4 regions of the Proteus columbae genome follow, and region 4 is predicted to be linked to each of the others. Evidence: predicted binding sites of a transcription regulator. Region 4 holds the regulator's gene; each other region holds the start of a gene.

Region 1 (5,135 bases), 720 kb from region 4:
ATCATTTCCGACTAAAGCAGGGTAAAAGCGATTAACAGAAAAAAAAGCAGCGCCAATGGGATAACCACGCCCCGGATGTAAATCAGGCATACCTGCGACATAAGCCATATCAGGAAGTTGAGCGGTTGTTTCTAATTGTTGGATTGCTTTGCTTTCAATCCAAGTATTATCCGATGCGATATAACAGACGCTATCAGATAAATAATGAACACACTTGTCCATATACCAATCCATATAATGTAAAGGATAAAAAAATAAATTGATTGGCGGACAGCAAAAAGAAGGAAAAAAGGATTACTTCTGAGATTGTCCGCAAAGAGTATTCATATTTGTCGTTGTCATGGGATACCTCCTTGCAGTTAATTGAAATGGATGTGAAATAATAAATCGCGGGCATAGTAACCACTTTTTTTTGCATTGGCAATCAAAAAGTGGTGTGGTTTTTCTTTATTTTTTAAAAAAAAGAATTAATAGATTTTATTTAATTTAAGGCTAATTTCCTTTTATTTGCTATTTCAGTTAGTTCTCTATTTTTAATTAATAAATTACTTTTACTGAGCTTTTTCGGCAATAATCTTCGTAATCATCCGTTAATTTTCTATCTGTGATAACAACATCAAACTGAGCTAAATCGCCCATATTGGCTGTCGCTGTTTCATCAAAATAGTGATATTTGGTGAGTAAGATCTTACGAATAGATTTATCCATCGCTTTTTTCTTCATGTACAGATCGTCGATGTTATAACAGGTAACGCCAAAATCGAGATGAACACCTTCGGCTGAAATAAAGGCTTTTTTGGGATTAATGCTATCAAGATAAGAAGGTTGGGTAGGATTGTAGAAAGAGTCACTTTTAGGACGATATTCACCTCCGCAGAGTAATACGGTGGCATTTTTTTTCTGGCTTAATGCCAAAAATACTCGATGAGAATAACAGATCCCCGTGAAATGCAGATTATCAGGAATAAGCTCAATCAGTGTGGGAATAAACTGCCCGTTATCGAAAAAAAGAACATCGCCGTCAGATACCATGCCAGCGGCAAGATTAGGAATATGAAGTTCTTCAGTTTGATCTGGCGTAATAATATTAGAGGATGTTGAGATTAACCCTGAATGGGGCTGGGCTAATGCAACAACGTAGCCACCTAATAATGACATCGGAAAAGGGTTTTCGGCGTCAGAACTAAGGTCGCGCCTAATTGTCATTTCAGAAACTTCAAGGATCCTTGCGGCGTCTTTAAGATGTATGCGACCTGAGCGTTTTATACATTCACTGAGGCGGCGCAAACGTTCGTGCTGTTTGGTCTCTATCACCGAAGGATCCTTGTGTTATCGAATAGCGTACTCCAAGAAAATATACGCTAAATAATTAGTAGTTTGATTCAGGTGCATCTGAATCTGTTGCGATAGCGACACTTGCGCTAGCGCCGATACGTGTTGCACCTGCTTTGATCATGTTTAATGCTGTTTGGCGATCGCGAACACCACCTGATGCTTTCACACCAACTTCATCACCCACTGTTTTGCGCATTAAAGCAACATGATGTTCTGTTGCGCCCATTGTACTGTATCCTGTTGATGTTTTCACAAAATCAACGCGGATCTCACGACACATTTCACAAACTAAACGTACTTCGTCGTCAGTTAATAAGCAAGTTTCTAAAATAACTTTCAGAGTTGTATTACCACAAGCGGCTTTTACTGCTTCAATATCTTGTTTTACAAAGTCTAAACGACCGCTTTTTAACATTCCGATATTGATAACCATATCTACTTCTTGTGCGCCTTGACGAATAGCTTCAGCGGCTTCAAAGGCTTTTGTTGCTGTTAAACCAGCCCCAAATGGGAAGTCGATAACACAACATACTTTTACATCACTTCCATCAAGGCAAGTTCTTGCTAAAGGGATGTAAGAAGTGTTAATACAAACAGAGAAGAAACCGTGTTCAACTGCTTCAGCACACAATTTTTTGATTTGTGCTTCAGTTGTATCTGCAGCAAGAAGGGTATGATCGATATAATTAGCTAATGGACGCATAGTATATTCCTTAATAAGAAGATTGTTATTCATCACCCATGTGATTTTGGCAACATATTAGTGCCGTTTTAACGGGATAACAATCACAAATGATATTTAAATAACATGATACTGTTATACAGCTATCAAAATGTCACTATTTTCACATTTAAAAATTTCATATAAGAGTAAGAGGCGCTATGGATATCGCAGTGATTGGTTCAAATATGGTGGATTTGATCACCTATATAGACAGGATGCCAAAAGAGGGAGAAACCCTTGAGGCGCCAGCATTTAAGATTGGCTGTGGTGGTAAAGGGGCAAATCAAGCTGTTGCTGCTGCTAAATTAAATTCAAAAGTGATGATGTTAACAAAGGTTGGCGATGATATTTTCGCGGATAACACCATCATGAATTTAGAGTCTTATGGTATTAACACGCGCTATGTTGAAAAAGTGCCTGGTACAACAAGTGGTGTTGCGCCCATTTTTGTGACTTCTCAATCATCAAATAGCATTTTAATTGTTAAAGGTGCTAATCAGCATTTATCGCCAGAGGATATTGATAGAGCCACAGATAGCCTGAAAAAATGCAAAATAATCGTATTGCAATTAGAAATCCCGCTTGAAACGGTGTATCACGCCATTGAGTTCGGTAACAAACATCATATTCCTGTGTTATTTAACCCAGCGCCTGCTTCAAAAGCATTAGATCTTGATATTGCAGCTCGTTGTGACTTTTTTGTTCCGAATGAAACAGAACTTGAAATTTTGACTGGTATGCCAATCACTACAATGGATGAAATCCGTGAAGCCGCTTGTTCTTTACTACAAAAAGGCTTTAAGAATGTTATCGTTACATTAGGTGAAAAAGGCGCATTATGGATGAATGGTGAAATTGAAAAATATATTCCGGCCATTAAAGTTGATGCAATTGATACTAGTGGGGCGGGGGATGCCTTTATTGGTTGTTTCTCCCATTATTATGTTCACACCAATAATATTGAAGAAGCGTTAAATAAAGCCGTGATGTTTTCTGGTTTAAGTGTTGCAGGAAAAGGCACACAATCTTCTTATCCAAGCCTTGAAGAGTTTGGGCAGTTTCTAGCGCAAGCCAAGTAGTACACTTCTGCACTATCACATCTTTGTATTCCACTTGCTATCTCATTTAAAAAGCAAGTGGAATTTCTTTAAAATCAATAGATTATTATGTTTTTATAGTCACTGTTGGATTTCTTAAAAAGAAAAAAGGTTTAACTTAATGTGACTGATTTCACAGAGTGGTGACAATTATCATTGAAATATAATTTCATAAGATGTAATTTTAATTGAAATTTGGTTTCATTAAGGTTGTTATGATGAAAGAAGATGCATTAAGCGAATGTCTTAAAAATGAAAGCAATCAAGAAACAACACAGTTTTCTGAATTAAGCGCTTTAGAGTTGGTTACGCTTATCAATAGTGCAGATATGACTGTTGCCAATGCAGTTAAAAAAGAATTACCCGCTATTGCTAAAGCAGTAGAAAGAATTACTGAACGTCTGCAAAAAGGTGGACGTATTTTTTATGTTGGTGCAGGAACAAGTGGCCGATTAGCGGTACTAGACAGTGCGGAATGTCCACCTACTTTTGGTGTATCTCCTGCATTAGTACAGGCGATTATTGCTGGCGGTCATGATGCAATGCTAAAAGCGGTTGAAAATATTGAAGATAGCCAAGAGGCGGCAATTGAAGAGCTTCAACGTCGTCATGTCAGTGATAAAGATGTCGTTATTGGCATTGCCGCAAGTGGTCGCACTCCCTTCACTGTCGCAGCTTTGCAATATGGCAAGAAGCTAAAAGCATTGACAGTATCTATTACTACGCGTGGCAAAAGTATGATGAGTGAAATTGCTGATTTATCTATTGCACCAGATGTGGGCGCAGAGGTGTTAACAGGCTCTACAAGAATGAAAAGTGGCACAGCTCAAAAAATGATTTTGGGTATGTTAAGTACTAGCGTGATGACTAAACTTGGAAAAGTGCATAAAAACCTGATGGTGGATGTGGTTGCGAGTAATGAGAAATTGCAACGTCGTGCTGAAGGTATTGTCAGCGAGGTGTGTGGAATTTCACATGAAACAGCCAGAACCCTGTTACAAATGGTTAATTATCATCCTAGGAAAGCCATTTTAATGTATGAACTTCATCTGAGTGTGGAGAAAGTGGATCAAATTACGCAGCAATATCCTTATCGTTCGTTACAACAGCAACTCGCCCTATTTAACTAATAACAATATGAGTAAACACTCTGAACTTTAGCAGGCACGTATATGGCTAATAAAATAGAACATCTCGACACGTTAGCAATAGAAATAGAAAAACATGCTGGTGGGTTTCAAAATGTGGCAACCCTAACACATTGTATGACTCGTATTCGACTGATTTTAAAAGATAGCTCGCTATTTGATGCAGACGCTTTAAAACAAGTCGAAGGCGTTAAAGGTGTTGTATTTAATGGCGAACAGCACCAAGTGATTGTAGGAATGGGAACCGCGGCAAAAGTTTATTCCATCATGAATAAGCGTATGCAAAACAGTTCAGCAAGTAGTGAAGATGAGCCTGCGTCAACACCAGTGAAAAAAGGCTTCTCCATTCGTCGTATGCTAAATACATTAGCGGCTATTTTTGTCCCGACAATTCCTGCTTTAATTGGCTGCGGTTTGATTATGGGGTTAATTAATATTATCCGTTTAGTCGCACCAGGCTTAGTTGAGCAATTCCCTGAGCTATTTAAATTATTCAAATTAATTGGTAGTACAGTATTTGCATATCTCTCTATTATGATTGGGATAAATACAGCTAAAGAATTGGGCGCGTCAACGTCGATTGGTGCCGTAATGGCTGGGTTATTAGCCATGCCTGGGCTTGCTGATATCACCTTATTTGGTGAGAAATTACAGCCAAACAGTGGTGGGATCTTTGCAGTATTAATGGTGGTCGTGTTCTCTTCAAAATTAGAATTATGGTTTCGTAGTATCGTTAAAGAGAGTCTTGATCTTATCTTAACGCCATTTGTGACTATTTTAGTTTCTTCTCTTGTGGCGATTATGATCTTCCAACCTATTGGCCATTATCTT
Region 2 (5,135 bases), 420 kb from region 4:
CCATCGGAGAGATAGGGCTTGATGACTATATGGATAATCCTCAGCCTGAGAAGCAAGAGGCGTTTTTAATTGCACAGCTTAAACTAGCGATTGAATTTGATTTGCCTGTGATCCTACATTCACGTAAAACCCACGATAAGTTAAGTGCACTTTTACGCCGTTATGATGTGCCTCGCAAAGGGGTTATTCATGGTTTTGCAGGAAGTCTGCAACAGGCAGAAAAGTTTATTCAGCAAGGCTATTTTATTGGCGTTGGTGGAACTATTACTTATGAGCGAGCACAAAAAACTCGCCGCGCAATTGCCTCGTTACCACTAGAATGTCTGTTATTAGAAACAGATGCTCCTGATATGCCTGTGAGTGGTTTTCAAGGTGAACCTAATCGCCCTGAGCGTATTCAGAACGTTTTTTCCCAACTCTGTGATCTGCGTCAAGGATCACCAGAGGTGATCGCAGAGCAACTCTATCTCAATAGCCTACAATTATTCCAATTAAAAGATAACACCTCGTCTTTATCTTAAACTTATTTAATCAAAAAGATTAAAAATACGCCTTATTTTAATTGTACTTATACAAATAAAACGTTCATTTATTTCTGCTATTTAAGATTAAAGCCATCATTTGTTAATCGAATGATATTTTTTTTAAATTAGCCTATTCAATAAGTGCGTTTTTTAGGTTTGTTTATGTGATCTACTTCTCATTTGTGGGTTTTGTGTTGCTTTTTCCAAGCGCTATTTGTGATGGATATAGAGGGTTCTTTTTCTGGACTAGGTATAATTATCTGGCAAAAAGAGTCAATAATCTCAGGTTAGAGCATTATTGATAATCCATTAAATTTTTATGTGAACAGGGATCCTTCAATGCAACTCATTATGAGCTTGGTCGGAATGGCAACATTAATATTGATAGCCATTCTGTTTTCCAGCAATCGACGTGCAATTAGACTACGTACAGTTGGTGGCGCATTCCTTATTCAGATTGGCTTAGGTGCATTTGTTCTTTATTCCGACGGTGGTCGCGAAGTGCTTCTTGCGGTTTCTGATGGTGTTAAGAATGTTATTGATTACGGCAATAATGGGATGAGCTTCCTATTTGCAGGCCTAGTATCAGATAAAATGTTCGAGTTGTTTGGTGGTGGCGGTTTCGTATTCGCCCTACGCGTACTGCCTGTTATCGTGTTTTTCTCTTCTTTAATTGCTGTGCTGTATTACCTCGGCATTATGCAAATTGTGATTAAGATTCTTGGTGGTGGTTTACAGAAAGTCCTTGGTACATCACGCACAGAATCGATGTCTGCAACAGCCAATATCTTTGTGGGTCAGACCGAAGCTCCGCTTGTTGTTCGTCCTTATATTGCAAGAATGACAACCTCTGAGTTATTCGCTGTTATGTGTGGTGGCCTTGCTTCTGTTGCTGGTTCTGTTCTTGCTGGATATGCAAGCATGGGCGTGCCATTAGAGTATTTGATTACGGCATCATTTATGGCCGCACCAGGTGGTTTACTCTTTGCTAAGCTGTTGATCCCTGAAACAGAAACGCCAGACGATCAAAAAGATGCGCTGGATAAAATGACCGATGAAGAAAAACCAGCAAATATTATTGATGCAGCTGCAGCTGGGGCATCTTCAGGTTTACAGCTTGCTCTTAACGTCGGTGCTATGTTACTTGCTTTCGTTGCGTTAATTGCATTAGTCAATGGTATCTTAGGTGGCATTGGTGGCTGGTTTGGTTATGAGAATTTTTCATTAGAATTAGTATTAGGTTGGGTTTTTGCACCTATTGCTTTCTTAATCGGTGTACCTTGGAGTGAAGCGACCGTTGCTGGCTCATTTATTGGTCAAAAACTGGTTATTAATGAATTCTATGCTTACTCTGAATTTAGCAAATATCTACAAGATGAAGCTCAAGTTGCTGCATCAGGCTTAATCATCTTATCAGAACAAACAAAGATAATTATCTCCTTTGCACTGTGCGGTTTTGCTAACCTCTCTTCCGTTGCTGTACTGCTAGGTGGTTTAGGTGGAATGGCTCCAAATCGCCGTAAAGACGTGGCTCGTTTAGGGATGAAAGCCGTACTTGCTGGTACACTCTCTAACTTAATGAGTGCGACGATTGCAGGTTTCTTCTTTGCATTAACCGCAATGGCTGTTGTTGCTGCTTAATTGATTTTGATTATAAAGAGCAGATGGGTTTTGCCTGTCTGCTCTTTTATGTTTGTTTTCTGCTGTAATGTTAACTACTTTTATTGTGAGAGATATTTCGCAATTTGTATTGAATAGGGTCAATAGCGATATCATTTCATATTGATCTCGCTTTTTTTGCGTTATAAAGACGACTTAGAGGCGTTATTCGAGTAACATTAAACCAGAAAATGACCTAATTGTGATGTTGATCACACTTATATGTCATTGTTTGCAAGTTGCATTTGATTAGTGTGACGTAAAGCACATCTAATTGTTCCTTAGCGTGTTCAAATAAGATGTGCTGAAACTTCATGGAATGGCGAAGGCTCAATGACGGGTCGCCGAAGTGAGCATAGCGCGGTGAGAGGGAGCTCAGCTGTCGTTGTAGCGCAAGTTACAACAACATCTTCAAGGAACCAAGTCCGCTCGCCAACAAATTTAATCGCTAATCTTAAGCGTACGCCCAAAAGGGCTTGAGAAACATCGTTGGAGAGTTTTATGACAGATTTAACCGCTGCAGCGCGCCTTGCGCTGTCTTTGATGGATTTAACTACATTAAATGATGACGACACTGATGCAAAAGTGACTGCATTGTGTCATCAGGCTAAAAGCCCTGAAGGGAATACAGCCGCTATTTGTATCTATCCACGTTTTATTCCGTTAGCACGTAAAGTGTTACGCGAACAGGGTACTCCAGAAGTCCGTATCGCAACCGTAACTAACTTCCCTCATGGTAATGATGATTTAGATATCGCATTAGCAGAAACCAACGCGGCATTAGCTTATGGCGCAGATGAGGTTGACGTAGTTTTCCCTTACCGTGCATTTATGGCCGGTAACGAGCAAATCGGTTTTGATATCGTTAAAGCATGTAAAGAAGCTTGCGCAGACGCGGGTGCTTTACTGAAAGTAATTATTGAAACGGGTGAGCTGAAAGATCCAGCGCTTATCCGTAAAGCATCTGAAATTTCAATCAAAGCAGGTGCTGACTTTATTAAAACTTCCACAGGTAAAGTACCTGTAAATGCAACACTGGAAAGCGCTGAGTTAATGATCCAAGTGATCCACGATATGGGTGTTGGCAAAGAAGTTGGTTTCAAACCAGCGGGTGGTGTACGTACCGCTGAAGAAGCTGCTCAATACCTTGCATTAGCTAACCGCATTATGGGTGACAACTGGGTTGATGCCCGTCACTTCCGCTTTGGTGCGTCAAGCCTGTTAGGTAATTTATTAGCTACTTTAGGTCATGGCGAACAAAAATCGTCTAGTGGTTACTAATCCATTCGTGAAATACGCCCGCTTTTCGTTATTGTGGGCGTTACCAATGCTATAAAACCAGGAGGTTGCAGTGTTTCTTGCCCAAGAGATTATTCGTAAAAAGCGTGATGGTCATCCTTTAACTGAGGAAGAAATTCGTTTTTTCATTAATGGCGTCAGAGATAATACTGTTTCTGAAGGTCAAATTGCTGCCTTAGCAATGACTATTTATTTCCACGACATGACAATGCCAGAGCGTGTTGCTTTGACATTAGCTATGCGTGATTCCGGTTCAGTACTGAACTGGAAAAGCCTAAACTTAAATGGCCCAATTGTTGATAAACATTCAACCGGTGGTGTGGGTGATGTTACTTCACTGATGTTAGGGCCAATGGTTGCTGCTTGTGGTGGTTATGTTCCTATGATTTCTGGTCGTGGATTAGGCCACACAGGCGGAACATTAGATAAGCTTGAGGCAATTCCGAGCTTTGATATTTTCCCTGATGATGAGAAATTCCGCGACATTATTCGCAATGTCGGCGTTGCCATCATTGGACAAACTAATTCATTAGCACCTGCTGACAAACGCTTTTATGCTACCCGTGATATTACTGCTACAGTTGATTCAATCCCGCTTATCACTGCATCTATTTTAGGTAAAAAATTAGCTGAAGGCTTAGATGCATTAGTGATGGACGTTAAAGTTGGCTCGGGTGCTTTTATGCCGACTTATCAAAAATCGGAAGAGCTGGCTGAGTCAATTGTCCAAGTAGCAAATGGCGCTGGCTGTCAAACCACTGCACTGTTAACTGATATGAACGAAGTATTAGCTTCTAGCGCAGGTAATGCGGTTGAAGTTCGTGAAGCGGTTCAATTCTTAACAGGCGAATATCGTAATCCACGTCTATTTGAAGTCACTATGGCGCTGTGTGTTGAAATGTTAGTATCGGGTCGTTTAGCGGATGAGCGTCAACAAGCTCGCCAAAAACTGCAAGATGTGTTGGATAACGGTAAAGCAGCAGAAGTCTTTGGTCGTATGGTTGCAGCACAGAAAGGCCCAACTGATTTTGTTGAAAACTACAATAAATACCTGCCAACTGCGGTATTAAGTAAACCTGTATTCGCTGAGAAAACAGGATTCATCACAGAGATGGATACACGTGCATTAGGTATGTCTGTTGTGACATTAGGTGGCGGTCGCCGTAAAGCGACTGATGCTATTGATTACAGTGTTGGCTTAAGCGACATCGCAGCACTTGGTGCTGAGATCAATACAGATACACCTTTAGCAATGATCCATGCTAACAGTGAAAAGTCATGGCAAGAAGCTGCGGCTGAAGTCCGTAAAGCGATGGTAATTGGTGACAGCAAACGCGAAGCTTCACCAATGGTGTACCGCCAAATCAGCGAATAAGAACTCAATTACGATTTATAAGTGACATATCCGTAGCCTACGGAGAATGACACTGGAGAGAGAATTATGAAACGTGTACATATCATGGTATTAGATTCCTTCGGTATCGGTGCTGCCGGTGATGCGGAGAAATTCGGTGACCAAGGTTCAGACACTTTAGGGCATATCGCACAAGCGTTTGCTGACGGTAAAGCAGATAGAGACGGTCGTAAAGGTCCTCTTCATTTACCTAATCTTTGCCGTTTAGGTTTAGGTAAAGCTGCGGAAGAATCAACAGG
Region 3 (5,135 bases), 1.5 Mb from region 4:
TTCCTGTATCAGGGTATTTGCAACGTCAATTAGCCAAAATGCCAGAGTTCCATCGCGAAGAAATGCCTGATTTCACAATCAAAGAGCACCTTCCACTGATCGACTCTTCAAACATTACCCCTGAAGATTGGCAATCCATCGCTGATGATATTAGTGAAAATTATCACAACTATGATGGATTCGTTATTCTTCATGGTACTGATACCATGGCATTTACTGCTTCTGCACTCTCTTTTATGTTTGAGAATCTTAGCAAGCCTATTATTGTTACTGGCTCTCAAATTCCTTTAGAAGCCTTACGGTCTGATGGACAAACAAACCTATTAAATGCACTTTATCTCGCTGCTCATCATCCAATTAATGAAGTAGCTCTATTTTTTAATAACACCCTGTATCGCGGAAACCGCACCGTAAAAGCACATGCCGACGGCTTTAATGCCTTTGCGTCGCCGAATAGCGCACCACTGTTAGAAGCGGGCATTAATATTAAACAATTTAAAATTAATTCCTTTCCTAAAGGAAATGGTGAATTTACTGCACATAATATTACGCCTCAACCTATCGGTGTTGTCACAATTTATCCGGGCCTTTCCGATGAAGTTGTTAAAAACATCCTGATGCAACCTGTGAAAGCCTTAATATTGCGCTCTTATGGTGTCGGTAATGCACCCTCACACCCTGCTTTACTTTCTACCCTACGTGAAGCAACAGAGCGTGGTATTGTTGTTATCAACCTTACACAATGTATTTCTGGTCGAGTGAATATGGAAGGCTATGCAACAGGTCAAGCATTAGCGGAAGTTGGAGTGATCAGTGGCTTTGATATGACATTTGAAGCAACATTAACTAAACTGCATTATCTCCTTAGCCAACAATATAATTACACTGAAATCTGCCGACTAATGCAGCAAAACCTACGCGGTGAAATGACATTAGACGATAACGACTAAGTTTAATCTAAAGGTAAAAGTGGTGAAAAATTCTGCACTGTTATTGGTTGATATACAAAATGATTTTTGTACAGGTGGTGCATTAGCTGTTAATGAAAGCGACATAGTTATACAAACAGCCAATCAACTTATTCATAGTTTCAAGCAATCTAAAAATCCTATTATCGCCAGTTTAGACTGGCATCCAGCCGATCATCTTAGCTTTGCTGAAAATTCAGGCACAGTTGTGGGAGAGGTCGGTACTCTTAATGGATTACCACAAGTTTGGTGGCCAGTACATTGTGTACAAAATTCTTATGGCGCTGCATTTCATCCTGAATTAAACCAAGCACTGATTAATCATATTATTTACAAAGGGCAAAATCACCTTATTGATAGTTATAGTGCTTTTTTTGATAACGACCATGAATACCAAACAGGTTTGCATACACTTTTGCAGACATTAAATATAAAACATCTTTATATTTTAGGAATTGCTACGGATTACTGTGTCAAATTCACAGTGCTAGATGCATTATTATTAGGATATCAGGTTTCAGTCATTACAGACGGTTGTCGCGGTGTCAATATTCAAGATGACGATAGCGAAAAAGCATTAGAAGAAATGAGAGCAAAAGGCGCAGCGTTAATTGATTCAGCACATTGGCTTAATCGTAACAATCAATAGGTTCGTTATTTTCCTTATCTTTATAAAATGAAAAAGAGGCTATTTTAACCTGTTCGGTTAATAAATAGCCCCTTTTTATATTTATTCTATCCATTCAACACAGGTTTTAATCATCATCCATTGGCGTTAACGTCGCTAAACGTTCAGATTGAAACTGAGCTTTTAATTCTTGTTTGCTCTTCATGGTAATTTGTCCATTAGTGCCTACTGTCATATGCTCAGGTGTGTGGTTATTTTTCGCCTGCCATAATAAAACAATCTGCATGCAATGTTCTTTTTGCTCATCGGTCAATGCAACACCATCAGGCCATTTACCTAGTTCAACTGCGGTTGAAATACGCTGATAAATTTCAGGGGTTACCATCGAAATAAGTTCATTAACTTCCATTGATTGCTCCATAAGCTAAATAATCACTTGAAATGGCTGAATCGTTTTTTCAGTTGTTATTATTTTGTTAATTTAACAAGATTAACCGGCTTGTTTTTCGCCTGTTTCACTATTTGTAAATGAAAGAGATGCTGAATTAACACAATAACGCTCCCCTGTTGGGGCTGGGCCATCATTAAAAACATGCCCTAAATGTGCATCACATTGCTGGCAACGTATTTCAGTTCTTTTCATATTATGAGAAAAATCATCAATATAGCGAATCGCATTATCACTAACAGGTTGATAAAAGCTTGGCCAACCACATCCTGCATCAAATTTTGTATCTGAATAAAACAAAGGAGCAGAACAACATAAACAGTGATAAATCCCTGTTTGACGGTTGTGTAATAATTTACCACTAAATGGCGGTTCTGTGCCTTGCTGTTGCGTCACATAACGTTGCATTTCGTTGAGTGTTGATAAATCAAGGTGATTGTTATTACTTGAAATATTCACTTTCTTTTCATTATCTGCCATATCGACCTCTTGCCCAGAAAAATGCTTTTTAAAACAACAGTGAATAATAACAAAGATTTAACAACAAATCTGGAAAATATGGTCTAAAATCATCAAGAGTAATCTTTAGTTTTTGAAATGTGATGAATTTCACATAACGGAGCAAAGGTAACTTCATTTATCGGCGTTGATCCCGATAATACACAGCGTAACATTTAGCTAAAACGACCAATCTTTAAGCGAAAAGTGTTTTTTTAATTGATTTTTTGCAATTATTGACACGATTCCGCTTGACGATTGGCGCGGTTTTGGTAACTTTAGAAGCAACTTTTTAATTCACTAAATTAAAGCTGGTGGAATACATATGACTATCAAAGTAGGTATTAATGGTTTTGGTCGTATCGGCCGCATCGTTTTCCGTGCTGCTCAAGAACGTTCAGATATCGAAATCGTAGGTATTAACGATCTGTTAGACGCAGACTACATGGCATACATGCTGAAATACGATTCAACTCATGGCCGTTTCAACGGTACTGTTGAAGTAAAAGATGGCCACCTCGTTGTTAATGGTAAAACCATCCGCGTAACTTCAGAAAGAGATCCAGCAAATCTGAAATGGAACGAAGTCGGTGCTGACGTTGTTGCAGAAGCAACTGGTCTGTTCTTAACTGATGAAACCGCTCGTAAACACATCCAAGCTGGTGCGAAAAAAGTTGTTCTGACTGGTCCTTCAAAAGACAACACACCAATGTTCGTAATGGGCGTAAACCATAAATCATACGCAGGCCAAGATATCGTTTCTAACGCATCTTGTACGACTAACTGCTTAGCGCCTTTAGCTAAAGTTATCAATGATAACTTCGGTATCGTTGAAGGTCTGATGACTACTGTTCACGCAACAACTGCAACTCAACGTACTGTTGATGGTCCATCTGCAAAAGACTGGCGTGGTGGTCGTGGTGCTTCTCAAAACATCATCCCATCATCAACTGGTGCTGCTAAAGCTGTAGGTAAAGTTATTCCTGAACTGAACGGCAAACTGACTGGTATGTCTTTCCGTGTTCCTACTCCTAACGTTTCTGTTGTTGACCTGACTGCACGTCTGGAAAAACCAGCAACTTACGCTCAAATTTGTGACGCTATCAAAGCAGCAGCTGAAGGCGAACTGAAAGGCGTTCTGGGCTACACTGAAGATGCAGTTGTTTCAACTGACTTCAACGGTGAAGTTCTGACTTCAGTATTTGATGCTAAAGCAGGTATCGCACTGAACGACAACTTTGTTAAATTAGTTGCTTGGTACGATAACGAAGTTGGTTATTCAAACAAAGTTCTGGATCTGATTTCTCATATCTCTAAATAATTAGAGTTTAGAAAGTCACGATTTCTTTTAGAGCCACCTTTTCGGTGGCTCTTTTATTTTCTAGCCAGTCAGTTTATTGTATTGAAATAGTCAGTGACATAAGGTCATAAAATAATGAATGAGAAAATTTTTTCTTTGCCGATTATTGAACAAATATCACCTTACTTAAGTCGTCGGCAATTAGGCGAACTTCCTATCCTTGTTATTTCACATCCTAAAGTACGCGCAGCTATCAGTCTTCAAGGCGCACATTTAATTGCTTGGCAACCCGCACAAGAGCATCCTGTATTTTGGGTAAGCGAAGCTTCTCTCTTCACTTCCGGTGTTGCGATTCGTGGTGGTATTCCTATTTGCTGGCCTTGGTTTGCTTCAGCGGGTACACCAAGCCATGGATTTGCACGAATTCTTCCTTGGGAATTTAGTGCTCACACAGAGCAAGAGGATGGCGTACTCATTACCATGACACTAAAAGAGAGCCAGCAGACGCAAAAATATTGGCCTCATGAGTTTACGGTTATTGCTCGCTTTAAATTAGGCGCAACCTGTGAGGTTGAATTAGAATCTTACGGTGATTATGAAGCGACAGCCGCCCTTCACTCTTATTTTAATGTGAGTGACATTGATAATGTCTCTGTAACTGGCTTAGGAGGCCACTACATTGACACCGTAGCAGATAAAGAGGTTTACACTGAGGAAACCTCATTACGCTTCAATGGACGCACTGACAGGCTTTATACAGAGCCTGACGATTTTAATCTTATTCATGATGATGGTTGGGATCGCACAATTGAGGTTCATCATTACCATCATAGTGATGTGGTATGTTGGAACCCCGGTGCAGAACTCGCAAGTTCAATGAAAGATATGAGCACAGGTGGCTATCGTAAAATGGCTTGCGTAGAAACCGCTCGTATCCACCAACCATTAAAACCAGATAACGTTCATCCTGGTCGCTTATCTCTGGTAGTTCGTGTTCGTAAAAATATTGCCGAAAAATAAAGTATTACTGATATCTTGCCTGACTAGTCCTGATATAGGTTGACAACTTTTCAGGCATAAAACGCTCGATGTACTTCATCGGGCGTTTTATAGTTTAACGATAAGTGTGGCCGTTTTTCATTATAGAGTTGGATTGATTCTTCTACTAATTTTCTTGCTTGTTCCAGATTACTCGGTTTTATCAGTAGATACTCCATTTTTAATATTCCATTAATTCGTTCTGCTAAGGCATTTTGATAACAATCATACCCATCAGTCATAGAACATTGAATA
Region 4 (5,135 bases):
AAAGTATTTTAAGTGAACAAGGGCATGAGCTATTAAATAATTTCCTTAAATATTAAATGGATAGCATTTAAATAGCGAAATAACGCCTTTTTATACAAAACCACATTTGATTTTTTATTCATATTTAGTGATTATATTTTCATATTGAATATGAATAACGATCAGGTGGGGTAATGACAAAGCAAAGCATCAACCGGGCAACTTACGATCAAGTAATGTTGCCAATTTATTCACCCGCAGAATTTATTCCTGTCAAAGGGATGGGTAGCCGTGTTTGGGATCAGCAGGGAAAATCGTATATTGATTTTGCTGGTGGTATTGCTGTTTTAGCACTGGGGCATGCTCATCCTGCTCTTAATCAAGCCTTGAAAGAACAAAGCGAACAACTTTGGCATGTTAGTAATATTTTTACTAATGAACCAGCATTGCGTTTAGCACAAAAATTAATAAATAACACATTTGCAGAACGTGTCTTTTTTGCCAATTCAGGCGCAGAAGCGAATGAGGCAGCATTTAAGTTGGCTCGCCATTATGCCATCACTCGCCATAGTCCTTATAAAACTAAAATTATTGCTTTTCACCATGCATTCCACGGCAGAACACTGTTTACAGTATCTGTTGGTGGGCAACCTAAATATGCAGATGGTTTTGGCCCTAAGCCTGCAGATATCGTGCATATTCCTTTCAATGATTTAGAGGCGGTTAAAGCTGTTATTGACGACCATACTTGTGCTGTCGTATTGGAACCTGTGCAAGGTGAAGGTGGTGTCACGGTAGCAACACCTGAGTTTATGAGGGGGCTACGTGAATTGTGTGATAAGCATCAAGCTCTGCTTGTTCTTGATGAAGTACAAACAGGTATGGGACGTACAGGCAAGCTTTTTGCCTATATGAACTATGATGTGACACCAGACATTATTACAACTGCAAAAGCGCTAGGAGGTGGTTTTCCACTCAGTGCGATGTTAACAACACATGAAATAGCTTCTGTAATGGGCGTAGGGACTCATGGTACAACTTATGGTGGCAATCCATTAGCTTGTGCAGTGGGTAATGTCGCATTTGATTTAATTAATACACCTGAGGTACTTGAGGGTGTAGAAAAGCGCTATCAATGGATTGTGGATGAACTGGTGGCAATTAATCAAACGTACGATGTCTTTTCGCAAATCCGTGGACAAGGTTTATTGATCGGTGCGCAATTGGCACCACAATATAAAGGTAAAGCCAAAGAGTTACTCGGTCTTGCTGCCAAACATGGCTTAATGATGTTAAACGCAGGAGCCGATGTAATGCGTTTTACACCATCGTTAATTATTACCCAAGAAGAATTACAAGAAGGAATGGTGGCATTAAAAGTGGCTATTGCGGAATTTGTAAAAGGGTAGTGCGGACTAAAAACCCCATCTATAAGGATGGGGTTTATACAGATTGTATCATCAATAGCCCTTTTATTGGGCTATTGTTTGTTCGGGGTGGGGAAACTTAGCGAGTCCCGTAAACGACGATAGTTTTACCGTGTGCTGAGATCAGGTTTTGATCTTCTAGCATTTTGAGAATACGGCCTACAGTTTCGCGTGAACAACCAACGATTTGACCAATTTCCTGACGTGTAATTTTAATTTGCATGCCATCAGGATGCGTCATGGCATCGGGTTGTTTTGCTAAGTTTAGTAAGGTCTGTGCAATACGGCCTGTAACATCAAGGAAAGCAAGGTTACCTACTTTTTCTGATGTTGTTTGTAATCTGTTCGCCATTTGAGCAGAAAGGCGCATCAGAATATCAGGGTTAACCTGAATTAATTGACGGAATTTTTTATAGGAAATTTCTGCTACTTCACAGGCTGTTTTTGCTCTAACCCATGCACTACGTTCTTGATCTTCTTCAAATAATCCAAGTTCACCGATGAAATCCCCCTGATTTAGGTAGGAGAGGATCATTTCTTTTCCTTCTTCATCTTTAATAAGAACAGCCACGGAACCTTTAACAATATAATAAAGTGTTTCCGCTTTCTCACCTTGGTGGATCAGCGTGCTCTTGGATGGATATTTGTGAATATGGCAGTGTGACAAAAACCATTCAAGAGTCGGGTCTGTTTGCGGCTTGCCGAGAACCATTCGCGTTATCCTCTGTACGTTAAATGCAGCCTTTCAAAACGGATAGGTTCCCTTTTGATACAGCGTGCTTAAAAATCCTATCTTTACCTATTAACTTCCTGAGAACACGGTAAGTTAATATGGAGTAGATTATAATAAATGAGAAAATAATGCATTGATCTTAACCACTATCATCAAGCAGATATTGTTTTTAACACAATTAGTGCATTAAGTCTCGTTTTACGCAGTCAGCATAATAAACCTATTTGCTAATTGCTAGTTGAATTATGAGAATGTACTCTTTTAGTTTCTGTCATCTTTAGGGGAAAATAAATGGAAGCGAGAGTTAAGTGGGTAGAAGATTTATCTTTTGTCGGTGAGTCTTCTTCTGGTCATCAAATCATGATGGATGGAAATTCGGGTGATAAAGCACCAAGTCCAATGGAAATGGTATTAATTGCTGCAGGTGGGTGTAGCGCTATTGATGTTGTGAGCATCTTACGTAAAGGTCGTCACCAAGTGACTGATTGTGAAGTGAAATTAACATCAGAAAGACGCGAAGAAGCCCCTCGTCTATTTACTGATATCAATTTACATTTTATTGTTTCAGGTAAAGAATTAACGGATAAAATCGTAGAACGAGCTGTTCAATTATCCGCAGAAAAATATTGTTCTGTTTCTTTAATGCTAGGAAAAGCAGCCAATATTACGCATTCATTTGAAATAAAAGATGCCGACTAATTTTGATATTTTAAAATAAAGTTTAATTCGAAAAATAATATCCCTTAATTAATGGGATATTATTTTTATAGAGATAAATTTTATTTTGGTTAACTTATCTTTTCGCCATTTAATAATTTTTTGACTAATGGCGCCATAATTAATTCCATCGCTAATCCTAATTTCCCGCCCGGTACAACAATAGTATTTATTGTTGACATAAATGAGCCATGCAACATCGCAAGTAAATAGGGAAAATCAATATCGGTTAAGCCTCGAAAACGAATAACAATAAAGCTTTCATCGAGAGTGGGGATTGCTTTGGCAGAAAAAGGGTTTGAAGTATCAACCGTTGGAACTCGTTGGAAGTTAATGTGAGTGCGTGAGAATTGAGGAATAATATAGCTAATATAATCATCCATTGAGCGTACAACCGAATCTCTTACCGCCTCTTGTGAGTGTCCTCTTTCTGTGGTGTCTCGAATAAGCTTTTGTATCCACTCTAGGTTTACGATAGGGACAACACCCACTAGTAAATCAACATGTTGTGCGACATCGTGCTCATTGGTGACAACGCCCCCGTGTAACCCTTCATAAAAGAGAACATCGGTATTGTTTGGCAAAGGCTCCCAAGGTGTAAATGTACCTGGTAATTGGTTGTAGGGAGTGGCTTCATCATAAGAGTGTAGATACTTGCGAGATTGACCTTGTCCTGTATCACTATACTGACTTAAGGTCTTACTCAGTAAGCTAAAATCATTTGCTTCAGGGCCAAAATAACTGATATGTCTACCTTGTTCTCTGGCTTTTCTTATCGCCATATCCATTTCAGGACGGGTATAGCGATGGAAACTATCTCCATCAATCAATGCAGCATTTGCATTGAGTTGTTGGAATATCTTACGAAAAGCTTGGCTTGTTGTGGTAGTTCCTGCACCACTTGAGCCAGTCACTGCGATGATCGGATGCTTGATTGACATAGGTTATCCTTTTGCTAAATAAGGTTGGCCCTTATTGACGGCGATACATCGCTTGCTTTGAATAACTAACCAGAGCGAAACTGCGATGCCGGCATAATATTGACGCTCTCATGAAGTTCTGACCAAACCAATACGGCTTCACCGGATTTAAGTTGTTTTTTTACGTCGGCGACTTTTTGTTCAAGCGTTTTCTCTTGGATACCATAATCAGTGCCTTCTCGTAAAACAAAACTTTCAATAAGATTATCAAGTGTCTCTGTGGAAAGCTCATTCCAAGGAATTATCATTTGGTTTTCTCCAAATAAGCGGATAACCAGTCAGGTATTCGGCTTTCAAGCCACATCACGGGTTTAGAAAGTTTTCCACTTACAAAACCGACATGCCCACCAAACTCGGTGAGTTGATATTCAATGTTGTTTGGTAAGGTTGTGATATCAGGAATAACATCCGCAGACATAAAAGGATCATCTTTCGCGTGAATAATCAGTGTTGTTTTCTTTATTTTATTTAATAAAGGTAATGCACTGCATTGGCGATAATAATCTAACGCATCTTTAAATCCGTGAATTTTAGACGTGATAAGATCGTCAAATTGACGTAGTTTTTTAATGGATTTTATCGTCAATAAGCTGATTGGTAATGATTCAGGATAGCGAATAAGCTTGCGTGTCGCGTTATTTTTCAGCTCTTTTAACAGATACCATTGATAAAAACGAGAAAAGCCATGTTCAATTTTTGTTGAGCATGGTTCTAGCATTAATGGCGCAGAGACAATAACGGCAGCATCTACAACCGCATTTTCACCGCTTTCTGCGAGATAATAGGCAAGCATATTTCCACCAAGAGAGTAGCCAACGGCGGCTGTTGGTTGCTCACCAAATTCCTTTTTCAACCAATTTAAGAAGTAGCGAGCATCTTCCGTTTCACCAGAGTGATAAATGCGCTTTTGTCTATTGGGTTCACCACTACATCCTCTAAAGTGCATCACAACGCTTAGCCAGCCTCTCTCTTTTGCTGCGGCTAACATGCCGTGAGCATAAGGGCTACTAAATCCACCTTCTAAGCCATGAAAAATGACTAAGCGCGGTTTATTGAGTGCTGTTGTCGGATCTTCACTCCACGCTAAATCGACAAAATCGTTGTCTGGGAGATTGAGTCGTTGCCAATGTGGCGTAAGTTGTGGTGTCCTACGTACAATTCTTGGTAAGAGCGTTTGTAAATGTGGATTTTTAGCCCAACGCATTGGATTAAAGTATTGAGACATATTTTCCGTCTATCAAAATGAATTAACACTTGTTTGCTAAATAACATACTGCTATTTTCGGTGAAAATAAAACA

The links. Region 4 encodes CRP, which controls carbon source genes, mostly activating them, when cyclic AMP is high. Its sites were predicted from a motif close to ATGTGANNNNNNTCACAT; they were not measured.
Region 1: a site for CRP is predicted at 2,077-2,094, ahead of deoC (deoxyribose-phosphate aldolase). Genes of this name have one in related genera too.
Region 2: a site for CRP is predicted at 2,436-2,453, ahead of deoC (deoxyribose-phosphate aldolase). Genes of this name have one in related genera too.
Region 3: a site for CRP is predicted at 2,642-2,659, ahead of msrB (peptide-methionine (R)-S-oxide reductase MsrB). Genes of this name have one in related genera too.

Annotation. Positions count from the first base shown of each region.
Region 1 is NZ_CP043925.1:373,406-378,540, forward strand. Features, by position in the region: gene F1325_RS01830 (RNA ligase RtcB family protein) at 1-222, opposite strand, end outside; gene F1325_RS01835 (DeoR family transcriptional regulator) at 538-1,314, opposite strand; gene deoC (deoxyribose-phosphate aldolase) at 1,370-2,038, opposite strand; gene rbsK (ribokinase) at 2,218-3,138, shown strand; gene murQ (N-acetylmuramic acid 6-phosphate etherase) at 3,375-4,286, shown strand; gene F1325_RS01855 (PTS transporter subunit EIIC) at 4,329-5,135, shown strand, end outside.
Region 2 is NZ_CP043925.1:3,339,840-3,344,974, reverse strand. Features, by position in the region: gene F1325_RS15640 (TatD family hydrolase) at 1-521, shown strand, start outside; gene F1325_RS15635 (NupC/NupG family nucleoside CNT transporter) at 864-2,165, shown strand; gene deoC (deoxyribose-phosphate aldolase) at 2,685-3,464, shown strand; gene deoA (thymidine phosphorylase) at 3,535-4,857, shown strand; gene deoB (phosphopentomutase) at 4,924-5,135, shown strand, end outside.
Region 3 is NZ_CP043925.1:2,225,359-2,230,493, forward strand. Features, by position in the region: gene ansA (asparaginase) at 1-950, shown strand, start outside; gene pncA (bifunctional nicotinamidase/pyrazinamidase) at 973-1,617, shown strand; gene F1325_RS10650 (YeaC family protein) at 1,724-2,005, opposite strand; gene msrB (peptide-methionine (R)-S-oxide reductase MsrB) at 2,087-2,524, opposite strand; gene gapA (glyceraldehyde-3-phosphate dehydrogenase) at 2,868-3,863, shown strand; gene F1325_RS10665 (D-hexose-6-phosphate mutarotase) at 3,978-4,862, shown strand; one part of gene F1325_RS10670 (IS3 family transposase) at 4,913-5,135, opposite strand, start outside.
Region 4 is NZ_CP043925.1:3,764,251-3,769,385, reverse strand. Features, by position in the region: gene F1325_RS17545 (aminodeoxychorismate synthase component II) at 1-56, shown strand, start outside; gene argD (bifunctional acetylornithine/succinyldiaminopimelate transaminase) at 174-1,388, shown strand; gene crp (cAMP-activated global transcriptional regulator CRP) at 1,486-2,118, opposite strand; gene F1325_RS17530 (OsmC family protein) at 2,431-2,838, shown strand; gene F1325_RS17525 (phosphoribulokinase) at 2,928-3,797, opposite strand; gene F1325_RS17520 (YheU family protein) at 3,863-4,084, opposite strand; gene F1325_RS17515 (hydrolase) at 4,081-5,061, opposite strand.